4 regions of the Halomonas sp. GXIMD04776 genome follow, and region 1 is predicted to be linked to each of the others. Evidence: predicted binding sites of a transcription regulator. Region 1 holds the regulator's gene; each other region holds the start of a gene.

Region 1 (3,103 bases):
TCTTTTTGTCTGTGGTTTCTTCGGCTCGGCGCTGGCAACGCTGATCAGCGGGATCTGCACCATCGGGATCATATGGTTGGGCAGCAATGACCCGGAGGTGCTGCGCTTGATTGGCGAATATGCTCTATTCCTGCCATTGTTGTTGCCTTCAGAGGCATTCGTCACCGGTACGATACTCAGTTTGTTACTGGTCTATCACCCTCACTGGGTCCTGACCTTTGACAGTCATCGTTACATCGATACGAAGTAAGGGTTACTGCTGTTCATCGAACAGAGTCAACTGCCTTGCGCTGTCGGCAGGCACCAGGCGCACCCCTACACCAAGCAAGCGTACCGGACGGCTACCGCGCTTCCAGGCCTCATCGAGCAGGGCGAGGAAACGCTCGGTCGATGCTTGACGGCCCAGGCCTTCCAGCGTGGTCATGGAGAAATCGTTGAAGCGTACCTTGACGAACAGGCCCTTGATCGGCGGGTTCCCATGCCGTTCGAGACGCTGGCCGAGACGCTCGATCAGCGCCGGCAGTTCGGCTCGGCACTCGGTGAGCCCGGCCAGGTCGCGATGGAAGGTGTTTTCGGCACTCACGGATTTACGCTCGCGCTCGACCCTGACCGGGCGGTCATCCTGACCTCGAGCCAGTTCATACAGTCGGGTGCCGAACTTGCCGAAACGCTCGAGCAGGGTCTCCAGCGGCCAATCGCGTAGATGGCTGCAGGTGGTAATCCCCATGTTACGTAGCTTCGTCGCCGTGGCAGGGCCGACGCCGTGAAGCTTGCCCACGGGCAGGGCTGCGACGAATGATTCGGTGTCGTCGGGAGTAATGACGTGGAGCCCATCGGGCTTGTCCCAGTCACTGGCGATCTTGGCCAGGAACTTGCTGGGCGCCACACCAATGGACAGCGTGATCCCTGTGCGTCTCAAGGCCTCATCCTTGAGCCAGCGAGCCATCCAGGTGGCACTGCCCTTGAATCGGGTGACCGCGCTGACATCCAGGAAGGCTTCGTCCAGGGAAAGGGGTTCGACCAGCGGGGTCAGTTCGTAAAAAATCGCCTGAATGCGTTCGGAAACTGCGCGATATCGAGGGAAGTCCGCCGGCATCAGCGTCAGTTCGGGGCACAGCCGCATTGCCTGGGACGTAGGCATGGCGGAGTGAATGCCAAAGGCCCGGGCCGGGTAATTGCAGGTCGCAATGACGCCACGTCGATCGGCGCTACCGCCAATTGCCAGAGGAATCTCGCGCAGGCTCGGATTGTCGCGCATCTCCACGGCGGCATAGAAACAGTCGCAGTCGGCATGCAGGATCTTGCGCACGCGGGCCTCTAACGATTAGCCGAGGGCTTGGCCATTGCCACCACGAATCACGCCGACGCCTATTCCCTCGATTTCGAGATGCTCGCGGCGCAGATCGATCTCGATAGGTGAGAAGTCGGCATTCTCCGGCAGCAACCAGACCCGATGGCCGTCGCGCTGAATGCGCTTGACGGTAACATCGTCTTCCATGCGGGCCACGACGATCTGGCCGTCACGCACCCGGGTGGTCCGGTGTACCGCCAAAAGATCGCCTTCGAGAATGCCGATATCGCGCATGGAGAGCCCGCGCACACGCAAGAGATAGTCGGCATGGGGGGTGAAATAATCTGCGGGCAGAGGACAGTAACGATCGATATGGGCGGCGGCCAGCATCGGACTACCCGCGGCGACTTCGCCGATGACAGGCAAGCCTTGGCCGGTCTCGGCAGGATGATCGTCGTTTTCCGGTTGGGCGAGACGAATGCCTCGGGATGTGCCGGGAATCATGCGGATCACGCCTTTCTTGCTCAGCGCTCGTAGATGTTCCTCTGCGGCGTTGGGCGAACGAAAGCCCAGCGCTCGAGCAATTTCGGCACGGGTCGGGGGGTAGCCCTGTTCCTGCATGGTCTTGACGATGAAGTCATAGACATTCTGTTGACGGGGGGTGAGGGGACGGGTCATGGAATCTCCGCGATTACCACTGGTGGTTTGTGCAAGTATACAGCATGGGATTGTATCCAGTAATACAGGCGTTGGAAATCGATCGTTAGCGGTGTAATAGCGTCGGTGGTCGTGATTGAGTAGTCTGAGGAGATTATGACGATGTTTAAAACAGGCGTTTATCAGTCCAAGAGATCCTGCATGAACCAGACCGATACCGTAACGCGTATTCTCGATACCGCTGAAGTGCTGTTTGCCGAGCGCGGATTTGCCGAGACTTCACTGCGCACCATCACCAGCAAGGCCAAGGTCAATCTGGCGGCGGTGAACTACCATTTCGGTTCCAAGAAGGCCTTGATTCAGGCGGTATTCGCGCGCTATCTCGATCCCTTCACCGAGCGCTTTCACAAGACACTGGACAGGCTTGAAATCGAATATGGCGCTCAGCCCATTCCGCTTGAGGTATTGCTCGAGAGCATGGCGCGCACGGTGCTGGAGGTGCCGGCAGAGCGCAATAGTCTGAAGGTGTTCATTCGTCTGCTGGGGTTGGCCTATACCCAGGCCCAGGGGCATCTGCGGCGCTATATTCAGCAGCATTACGGTAGTGTCTTTACGCGCTTTACCGAACTCGTACGTCGCGCCACCCCCGAATTACCGGACGCCGAGCGCTTCTGGCGGTTGCATTTCATGCTGGGCACGGTGATCTTTACTCTGTCGGGACTCGATGCGCTGCGCGACATCGCTGCCAAGGATTACGGTGAGCAGGTCAGCGTGCGCGATCTGATCCACCGCTTGGGGCCCGTGGTGGTGGCCGGCATGAATGCGCCATTGCCCCAGGCTGTTCATCCGGCGCCGGTGTGATCGGCACGGATGAAGTAGATTCGTAGCGACCAAAGCGTCTGTTGTGATGTCGGTCTTTGTTCTAGAATCAGCCCCCTTCATGCAGAGGAACTCGATCATGACCCAACCACTCGGTCCGGTGATGCTGGATCTTGAAGGCGTCGCACTGTCCCGTGAAGAGCGCAAATTGCTGTCACGACCGGAAGTTGGGGGCGTCATCCTGTTTGCACGCAATATTGTCGATGCTGAACAGGTCATCAAGTTGTGCGCGTCCATTCGCAAGCTGCGTCCCGAGATATTGCTGGGCATCGATCA
Region 2 (3,103 bases), on a different contig from region 1:
GCGGCGTATCAACTTGAAACCCTTGCTACGCAAGGTCGAGTTGTCCGACATCGCCAGGGACTCCGCCGGTACCATTGGCGGGCAGGGGAAAGTGCGCTTTCGTGGCAACTCCCTGGATGAGGTAATGGCGGGGCTGGATGGCAATCTGGAACTGGCCATGTCCAGCGGGCGCCTAGACATGTTGGTCATCGAAGCCCTGGGACTCGATCTGGCCGAGGCGCTGATAGGGACCCTGGTGGATTCCGACAAAGTGCCCATGCAGTGCGCCTATACTCGGCTCGATGCAACTCGAGGCGAGGTGGTGGTCGAGCAGTTCTTTATCGGTACCGCGGATAGCAACCTGACCGGTGGCGGCTCGATCGACCTGGGTGACGAACGCCTCGATCTGGTATTCGAGGCGCACCCCAAGGACCCCAGTCTGTTGGCCTCCGATTCGCCGGTGAAACTCCAGGGGCTGCTGAGCGAGCCCAAGGTGGAGGTGGTGTCCCGGGAACTCGTGGCCCGGGGCGTGCTCTCGGTACTGGGGGCGGTCATCGCGCCACCGCTGGCGATCCTGCCCTGGATCGAGCCGGGTACCGGTGAAGGTGTCGGGCCGGGATGCCGGCAGGTCCTGCGGGAGTTTTCTACGGGCGAAGAGATGCGGTGAAGTTCCCGAAATCGAACACGACTCGGCCGGCGGCTTTAAACGTCCGCAAATACCGCTATCCTACGCGTATCATCCGCGCTCGTGAGTATGAGGTAGCCTCATGGTGTACGAAGAGGAATTATTGAAGCTAAGTGAACGCCTGGGCGACGCCTGCCGCCGTCAAACAGCGACGGTGACCACAGCGGAGTCCTGCACCGGCGGCGGTGTTGCCGCGGCGATCACTGATATCGCTGGTAGCTCGGATTACTTCGAGACCGGCTACATAACCTATGCCAACGTCTCCAAAATGCGCTTGCTGAAGGTGTCCAAGTCGATGCTTGAAGGCTACGGCGCCGTCAGTCAGGAGACGGTGGAAGCCATGGTCAAGGGCGCCTGTCTCGAAAGTGGTGCCGATATCGGAGTGGCGGTCAGTGGCATTGCAGGCCCCGATGGTGGCAGCGACGAAAAACCGGTGGGTACCGTGTGGTTTGCCTGGGGCGATGCCTCGCGTCAGCATGCCGAGCGGCACGTATTTGAAGGAGATCGTCTGCAGGTGCGTCATCAGGCGGTGCGAGTGGCGCTTGAAGGACTCATTGACTGGCTTGAAAAATAGCGACGACGGCGACGAAAAATAGCCGATATCCGTGTCTGCAGGAGTAGGCGCGTGATTTTTTTTACGGCATAATACTGGTCAATCATACAGTAATCGTATCGGGAGACATCCATGGCACAGGACGACAATCGTTCAAAAGCCCTCAATGCGGCGCTTTCGCAGATCGAGCGTCAATTCGGCAAAGGCACCGTGATGCGTCTGGGCGACACGCCCCGGGTCATCATGCCCTCTGTATCCACCGGCTCCCTGGGGCTGGATATCGCCTTGGGGATCGGCGGGCTACCGCTGGGCCGTGTCGTCGAGATCTTCGGACCGGAATCCTCGGGCAAGACCACCCTTACGCTGTCGGTCATCGCTCAGGCACAAAAGCAAGGTAAGACCTGTGCCTTTATCGATGCCGAGCACGCCCTTGACCCGAGCTATGCCGAGAAGCTCGGCGTCAATCTCGATGATCTACTGGTTTCCCAGCCGGATACCGGCGAGCAGGCACTGGAAATCTGCGACATGCTGGTACGTTCCGGTGGCGTCGATGTGATCATTATCGATTCCGTGGCGGCCCTTACGCCCCGGGCGGAGATCGAAGGCGAAATGGGCGATTCTCATGTCGGCCTGCAGGCCCGCCTGATGTCTCAGGCGCTGCGCAAGATCACCGGCAACATCAAGAACGCCAACTGCATGGTGGTGTTCATCAACCAGATCCGCATGAAGATCGGTGTGATGTTTGGCAGCCCGGAAACCACCACCGGCGGCAACGCGCTGAAGTTCTACTCCAGCGTACGTCTAGACATTCGCCGTACCGGCTCGGTCAAGGCCGGCGATGAGGTCACCGGTAACGAGACCCGCGTGAAGGTGGTCAAGAACAAGGTGGCGCCACCGTTCCGCCAAGCCGAGTTCCAGATCCTTTACGGCAAAGGCATCTATCACGCCGGAGAGGTTGTGGATCTGGGCGTGCAGTGCAAGCTGGTCGATAAGGCCGGTGCCTGGTACAGCTATCAGGGCAACAAGATCGGCCAGGGCAAGGCCAATGCGGCGCAGTTCCTCGAGGACAACCCGGCGGTCATGGATGAGATCGAAAGCGGCATTCGTGGTCAACTGTTGAGCGCGCCGGAACCCAGGACCGCTGAAAACAAGGAAGGTAAGGAAGCCGAGCCCGAGGCCACTGCCGCCACGAGCGAAGACAGCGAAGACGGTTTGTTCTAAGCATGTCTGGCCTCTTTACGGGTGCAGCGAGCACAGCCAGTGGTGGCGTGTCCGCCCGGGATGATGCCATTCGCCTGTTGGCGCGGCGCGAGTATTCTCGCGTCGAGCTGGAAAGGCGGTTGGCTGCCAAGGGCCATGCAAGCGACGATATTGCCGAAAGTCTGGACGCTTTGGCTAGCGAGGGATTGCAGTCCGATGCGCGTTTCGCTGAGATATTCCTGCGTTCGCATATTGCTCGCGGGCAAGGGCCTCTCAAGGTGCGTGCCGAGCTAGGCGAGCGGGGTGTCGATCGAGAACTGATCCGTGCAACCTTGGCGGAAGCCGATGCCGCAGGTGAGCTCGACTGGTTCAGTCTTGCCTGCGAAGTCTTGGCCAAGCGATTTGAAGGGCCTGGCAGTACGCCCCGGGAGCGCGCCCGCAGGGAGCGTTTTCTCGCTGGGCGTGGTTTCGATTTCGAGCAGTCCCGTCACGCCCTTTCCCATGCCTGGGATAATCTTTTGTAATCCAATACCTGCCCCCTTTAGTCATTTGACGACTGCGTTATACTAGTTCGCCTCGCGACGGCCCCCGGGTGGCGTCTTTTCGTGGTATGACAAGCCATCGTTGTCATTGTCGATCGGCAACGACCGCCTGCCCGCAGCGCCTAAACGCTTATTACCACGGGT
Region 3 (3,103 bases), on a different contig from region 1:
CCTCGGGTCACCTCTCGTGCCCAGGACAGCATCTTGCGACCGACCTCTGCATTGGGTTGGGTGAAACTGTTTTCCACCTGTTGATAGACGAACTCGCGATCATCATCCAACGCCAGTCGTTCCCAGACATGGTCGCGTTCGAGCACGCGTCGCTGTTTGCGGGCACGACCGATGATCATGACGTTCAAGCGCTCTTGCAGGGCCCGCGCCTTTTGCTCCCAGGTATCATCCAGGGGACGGTGATAGATCAGGGTGATGAGCGCTTCACCGGCCAGGGTGGTCAGAAACTCTACCTGAAACAGCTTGCGTCGCAGCACGGTATCGCCTCGCAACGCCTCGATCAGCTGCGGCATCAGCTCATTGATGCGCCGGCTCGCGACGGGATACTGGTCGAGTCGAACAATCTTTTTACTGCCCAGGTCGGCAGGATCGACCTCGAACATGGCGTAGAACAGATCGTCGCCCTCATGCCACAGACGAAATTCACAGCGCTGGCGAAAGTGGCTGGGCGGCGAGGCAAAGACCTCCAGCGGCGGCGGATGGAGATGAGCGAAACGCCGCGTGATGGTGTCACGCTTGGCTTTCAACTGCTGGGGGTAGTGTTCAGGTTCGACAACGGGGATGGCCACGAGGTCTCCTCGACAAAATGACAAATGATGACGTCACTCCAGAGGCAAAGGCGCCGACAATGCCTGTAAAATCTGCGGTGAGTCAAAGCCATGAGCCTTTAGTGCCTTGGTCAGCGCCGGCCCCGGGGCGCTGGCCCAGGCCGGCCCGGTTTCACTGGCATGCTCGATCGAGGTCACGACACTTTCGACACGTCGAGCAATTGCATCTCCCGAATCGATCCAGGTGATCGGACGTGGGGCACAGGCATTCAATTCGTCACGCAACAGCGGAAAATGGGTACAGCCCAGCACCACGGTATCGAGCTCGCCAACGACCCAGAACGGTGCCAACTCGCGGTCTATCTCGACGATGTCCACTCTTTCGCCGCGAAGCTTGCGCTCGGCTTGAACCACCAAGGTATCCGCAGCCACCCGGATGATGCGACAGTGTGCGGCGAAATCACGTATCAGGGTATCGGTATAGGGCCGACGAACCGTCGCCGAGGTCGCGAGCAAACCGAAGGTAGCGCTACGTGTCGCCCTCGCCGCGGGCTTGATGGCCGGTACCGTACCGATCACGGGAATGCTCAGACGGGCACGCAGCTCGCGCAGTGCCAGAGTACTGGCGGTGTTACAGGCGACCACCAGGGCACTGGCGCCACTCGCCGCTACCGCGGCGCAGCAGACATCTGCGATGCGTGCCACCAGCCAGGCATCCGGCTTGGTGCCATAGGGCAGCATGGCGTTGTCGCAGACATAGGCCAGCGCCGCCCGAGGCAGCCGTTGACGCAGGGCGGCGGCGACCGACAGGCCGCCGACGCCGGAATCGAAGACAAGAATCGGACCGCTCATCGAGCACTCTTTCTGAAAACGTTTGCCTACTGCCCTTCGCTTCCTTCAAGCAGATAGCGCGTATTCTAACGTATCACGAGGGTAAAGATCGTTCATGAATCCCTGGAAAGCCCGGGGCCCGATATTGAGTTGCATACGGCTATAAAACGATCTCCCCACTGGCATACCAGATCTCGCTGGGCGGCATTGCTCAACTCCTAAAAATGCTCAGCCCTACCGTCGCTCACGGCGCCTTGAAGGAACCTGATTCACCACTGAACTCGCTCGTATGCACCCGATAATACCCATGGAGCTTGCCGACAGAACAAATACTGGTTATTTTTACAGTATACATTCGCCGACACTTGTTACCCTTGGAGAATCATATGGGCATCAGCCATTTCGCCGACACCTTGTCCCATACAGCAATGCCTCTCTCGCAATCCGTAGAACGTCGAGGCGCCAGCGGCTTTCCCTCACCGGCGGACGATTACCAGGAAGCCCCGCTGGACCTCAATCAGCACTTGATCCCTCATCCCGCCTCGACCTTTTTCATGCGAATAACGGGCAATAACCTGAAAAGTGTCGGCTTTCACGACGGCGACCTGCTGATCGTCGACCGTTCCTGCACCGCCGCGGCCGGTCATTGGGTGGTGGCCGTCATCGATGGCGAGCTGGCGCTGTATCAGCTGGAGGGTCAGGGGTCGCGCTGGTGGTTGCGCGGCGGCGATAACCGACAGGCGCGCCTGCCACTGGAAGACCACAACGACTGCCGACTGTGGGGGCTGGTCTGCCATGTCATCCATGATTGCAGTAGGACAGGCTGAGCATGTACGCCCTCATCGATTGCAACAACTTCTTCGTCAGCTGTGAGCGACTGTTCGACCCCCGACTGGAAGGCATGCCGGTTGGTGTGCTGTCGAACAACGATGGCTGCGTGATCGCCCGCTCCGAAGAACTCAAGACACTGGGGGTGGCCATGGGCATGCCGGCGCACCAGATTCCCCCTGCCCAGCGCAAAAGACTTGTACTCAAGTCGTCCAACTATGCGCTTTATGGCGATCTTTCGGGGCGGGTGCAGCGTGTCCTGTCCCAGTGCGTGCCGGCCCTGGAACCCTATTCCATCGACGAGTGCTTTCTTGATCTGCGCGGTCTGAGTGGTGATCTTGAGACACTGGGGCACGACCTGGTACGAACCGTGGAGCGTCATGTGGGTTTGCCCGTGTCGCTGGGTATTGCCCCGACCCGCACCTTGGCCAAGCTGGCCAATCATCAGGCCAAACGCATGTCGAGCCGGCCCCAGGTCTGTGTCTGGCCCGATGCCGCCGCATCCGAACTCGATCACCGTTTGCGCCAGCTGCCCGTCAAGGCCGTATGGGGCATCGGTGCACGGCTGGCATTGCAACTGACGGATCTGAACATCGGCAACGCAGCGGCCCTGCGTGATGCACCCGAGTCCTGGCTGCGCAAGCGTTTCAATGTGGTGGTGGCGCGAACGGCTAGTGAGCTCAAGGGAACGCCCTGCCTGGACGCCCAGGATCTGGATACGCCACGGCGTAGCATCCTGTGTTCCCGTTCCTTCGGTCGCCTGCTGAACGATCGCGAGCAACTTAGCGAGGCCCTTCGCCATCATTGCCAGCGCGCCGGTGAAAAGCTGCGCCGCG
Region 4 (3,103 bases), on a different contig from region 1:
CCAGGTAATCCTCGGCGGTCTTCTTCATTTTCTTGAGCACTTCCGCGCTGACCTGCGGCGGTGCCATCTTCTTGCCCTTGACCTCGACCCAGGCATCGCCGTTGTCGGCGCTGGCGATGGTGTAGGGCACCATCTTGATGTCCTTTTGCACGACATCGTCCTGGAAACGACGGCCGATCAGGCGCTTGATAGCATACAGCGTGTTCGTCGGGTTAGTGACTGCCTGACGCTTGGCCGCCTGGCCTACCAGCGTCTCCCCATCGTCGGTGTAGGCGATGATGGAGGGTGTGGTGCGCGCACCTTCAGCGTTTTCAATAACCTTAGGCTTGTCACCGTCCAGTACGGCAACACAGGAGTTAGTCGTCCCAAGATCGATACCAATTATGCGTCCCATATCAATACCTCTAAAAATCGTTGCTTGACTATTTATGGCTTGTGGCGATCTGTAATGTCTTGCCAACCTGCTTTGTCGTCTATCTGGGGGGCTCGAACGCACCTTTCAAGGGGCAAGATCGTATTGATCGTCAAATCATTTATTTCACGGGCTTGCTGACCACCACCATGGCTGGACGGACCAAGCGCCCATTGAGCACATAGCCTTTCTGGATCACCTCCATTACGGTGTTGGGCTCAAGATCACCGTTGGGTACCATGGTCATGGCCTCGTGATACTGCGGATCGAAAGGCTCGCCCTGCGGATCGACGGCCTCGACGCCGAACTTGGCCAGAACATCGAGCTGTAGCTTCAGCGTCATCGAGACTCCTTCCCGGTGCGCCTCGCTGGCATCGTCACCCATGGCCTCGAGTGCCTTTTCAAGGCTGTCGACCACCGGCAGCAGTTCCTTGACGAACTTTTCCAGCGCGAACTTGCGTGCCTTATCCACGTCCTGCTCGGCACGGCGACGCACATTCTGAGACTCCGCCGCGGCTCGCATTGCCTGATCCTTGGCCTCGGCGAGGGATTGTTCGAGTTCCTCAACCCTTGCCGCCAAGGCATCGGCCTCGGGGTCCTCGATGAACTCGGCGCCACTCAGCGTTTCCTCTTCCGCCAGAACCTCCTCGCCGGCATCGGCATCATCGAGTTGTCCTTCGATGGGATCGTCCTGCGGCTCGGCATCCCGCTCGGCACGTTGCATTTCCTCATCGATTGGCGTCTGTGGATCTTTGGCCATGTCGCTCTCCTGACATCACTGAACGGCCCCTCGGCCGTAAGGGTGGATGATTTGCACCCTATATGGGGGTAACACAGGCAATCTCAAGGCATGACGTTGCGTTGGAATCCTGCGTTGACAACGAAGGATTGAAGAAAGGATAACGGATACTGTATAAACACACAGATATCACCTGAGCGCGTTCTCGCCCATTTCACGGAGGTGACCATGCTCGTACAGCTTGCAATCCGCGATTTTGCCATTGTCGAGCGTCTCGATCTCGATCTGCACGACGGCATGACCGCCATCACCGGCGAAACCGGCGCCGGGAAATCGATCCTGCTCGGCGCACTGGGGCTGTGTCTGGGAGAGCGTGCCGATGCGTGCAGCGTGCGTCATGGCACCAAACGCGCCGATCTCAGTGCACGTTTCGATATTGACAGACTGCCCGCCGCCAAGGCCTGGCTTGAAGCGCGGGAACTACCTGCAGACGACTGTCTGCTGCGCCGGGCTCTTGCCGCCAATGGTCGTTCCAAGGCCTGGATCAACGGCCAGCCCTGCACGGTGGGGGATCTCAAGTCCCTGGGCGAACATCTGATCGAGATTCATGGTCAGCATGCCCACCAGGCCCTACTGCAGGAAGAGACTCACCTGCGCCTGCTCGATGATTTCGCCAACCAAGGTGAAGCCGTTGCCGAGCTCGGCGCCATCTTCCGTCATTGGCAAGAATTGAGGCGCCGGTTAAAGCGCCTGGCCGACAGTGGCGACGAGATTCAGGCTCGTCGCCAGCTGCTGCGCTACCAGGTCGAGGAGCTGGATCAACTGGCACTTGCCGAGGATGAACTCGGGACCCTGGAACAGGAGCAGGCAGTTCTGGCCCACGCCGAGGAGACCCTGCGCGAAACCCGGCTCGCCGTAGACTGCTGCGATCACGACGAAGGTGGCGCATTGACGCTACTTCATCAGGCTCTGGCACGCATTGAAGGCTTACCAGGCGCGGAGCACGGGCCATTGGCCGAGGCTCGCAGCATGCTCAACGATGCACAGATCCAGATCGAAGAGGCCGCTCGAGAACTGCACCACTTCATCGATCATACCGAACTCGATCCCGAGCGCCTGGCCCAGGTCGAAACGCGTCTCGGAGAAGTGCACCGCATCGCACGCAAGCACCATGTCATGCCCGAGGAGTTGGTCGAACTGCAGCAGCGTCTGCGCAGCGAACTCGATTCCCTGGAAGGCAACGAGCATGACCTAGACGCCTTGACCACCGAGATCGAAGCCAACCGGGATGCCTATCGCTCCAAGGCCCGGGCCATCAGTGAAAAACGGCGTCAGGCAGCCATCGCCTTCGGCAAGGAAGTTCAGGATCAACTGGGCTTTTTGGCCATGGGCAAAGCACATTTCGACATCGACGTAACGTCCCACGACACACCACAGCCCAGCGGCCTGGATACGGTACGCTTCTTGATCAGCGCCAACCCCGGCCAGCCGGCCCGACCGTTGTCCAAGGTCGCCTCCGGCGGGGAGCTGTCGCGCATCAGCCTGGCGATACAGGTAGTCGCTGCCAGCCATAGCACCATCGCGACACTGGTCTTTGACGAAGTGGATGTAGGGGTGTCTGGCGCGACCGCCGAGATCGTGGGTCAGCTCTTGCGCCGCTTAGGCCAGTCCGGTCAGGTCATGACCGTGACCCATCTTCCTCAGGTGGCCGCTCAGGCGCATCAACATCTGCATATCGAGAAACAAGCCACGGAGGACATGACTCTGACGCAGATGGCCACCCTCGACGAGGCGGGTCGTGTCAAGGAACTGGCGCGTATGCTGGGGGGCGTGCATCTCTCGGATCGTACTCTGGCCCATGCCCGGGAAATGCTGGACGCCAGTCAGCACGCTCACCATTGATGCCCGCAAAATTGATACCCACAAACTGAAACGCCAGCCCCGGTCGGGAC

The links. Region 1 encodes LexA, which represses DNA repair genes until DNA is damaged. Its sites were predicted from a motif close to TACTGTNTANNTANACAGTA; they were not measured.
Region 2: recA (recombinase RecA) is a predicted target of LexA. The motif match lies at 1,311-1,330, and genes of this name have one in related genera.
Region 3: ACPF7Z_RS11985 (LexA family protein) is a predicted target of LexA. The motif match lies at 1,770-1,789, and genes of this name have one in related genera.
Region 4: recN (DNA repair protein RecN) is a predicted target of LexA. The motif match lies at 1,320-1,339, and genes of this name have one in related genera.

The regions. Positions count from the first base shown of each region.
Region 1 covers NZ_JBNCAN010000007.1:138,168-141,270, forward strand. Annotated here, with positions in the region: gene ACPF7Z_RS06705 (energy-coupling factor ABC transporter permease) at 1-250, shown strand, start outside; gene dinB (DNA polymerase IV) at 254-1,309, opposite strand; gene lexA (transcriptional repressor LexA) at 1,325-1,969, opposite strand; gene ACPF7Z_RS06720 (TetR/AcrR family transcriptional regulator) at 2,150-2,809, shown strand; gene nagZ (beta-N-acetylhexosaminidase) at 2,907-3,103, shown strand, end outside.
Region 2 covers NZ_JBNCAN010000006.1:129,101-132,203, forward strand. Annotated here, with positions in the region: gene ACPF7Z_RS05800 (AsmA family protein) at 1-646, shown strand, start outside; gene ACPF7Z_RS05805 (CinA family protein) at 747-1,238, shown strand; gene recA (recombinase RecA) at 1,350-2,438, shown strand; gene ACPF7Z_RS05815 (regulatory protein RecX) at 2,441-2,941, shown strand.
Region 3 covers NZ_JBNCAN010000016.1:36,298-39,400, forward strand. Annotated here, with positions in the region: gene trmA (tRNA (uridine(54)-C5)-methyltransferase TrmA) at 1-629, opposite strand, end outside; gene murI (glutamate racemase) at 663-1,460, opposite strand; gene ACPF7Z_RS11985 (LexA family protein) at 1,826-2,266, shown strand; gene ACPF7Z_RS11990 (Y-family DNA polymerase) at 2,269-3,103, shown strand, end outside.
Region 4 covers NZ_JBNCAN010000026.1:52,101-55,203, forward strand. Annotated here, with positions in the region: gene dnaK (molecular chaperone DnaK) at 1-394, opposite strand, end outside; gene grpE (nucleotide exchange factor GrpE) at 534-1,172, opposite strand; gene recN (DNA repair protein RecN) at 1,380-3,053, shown strand.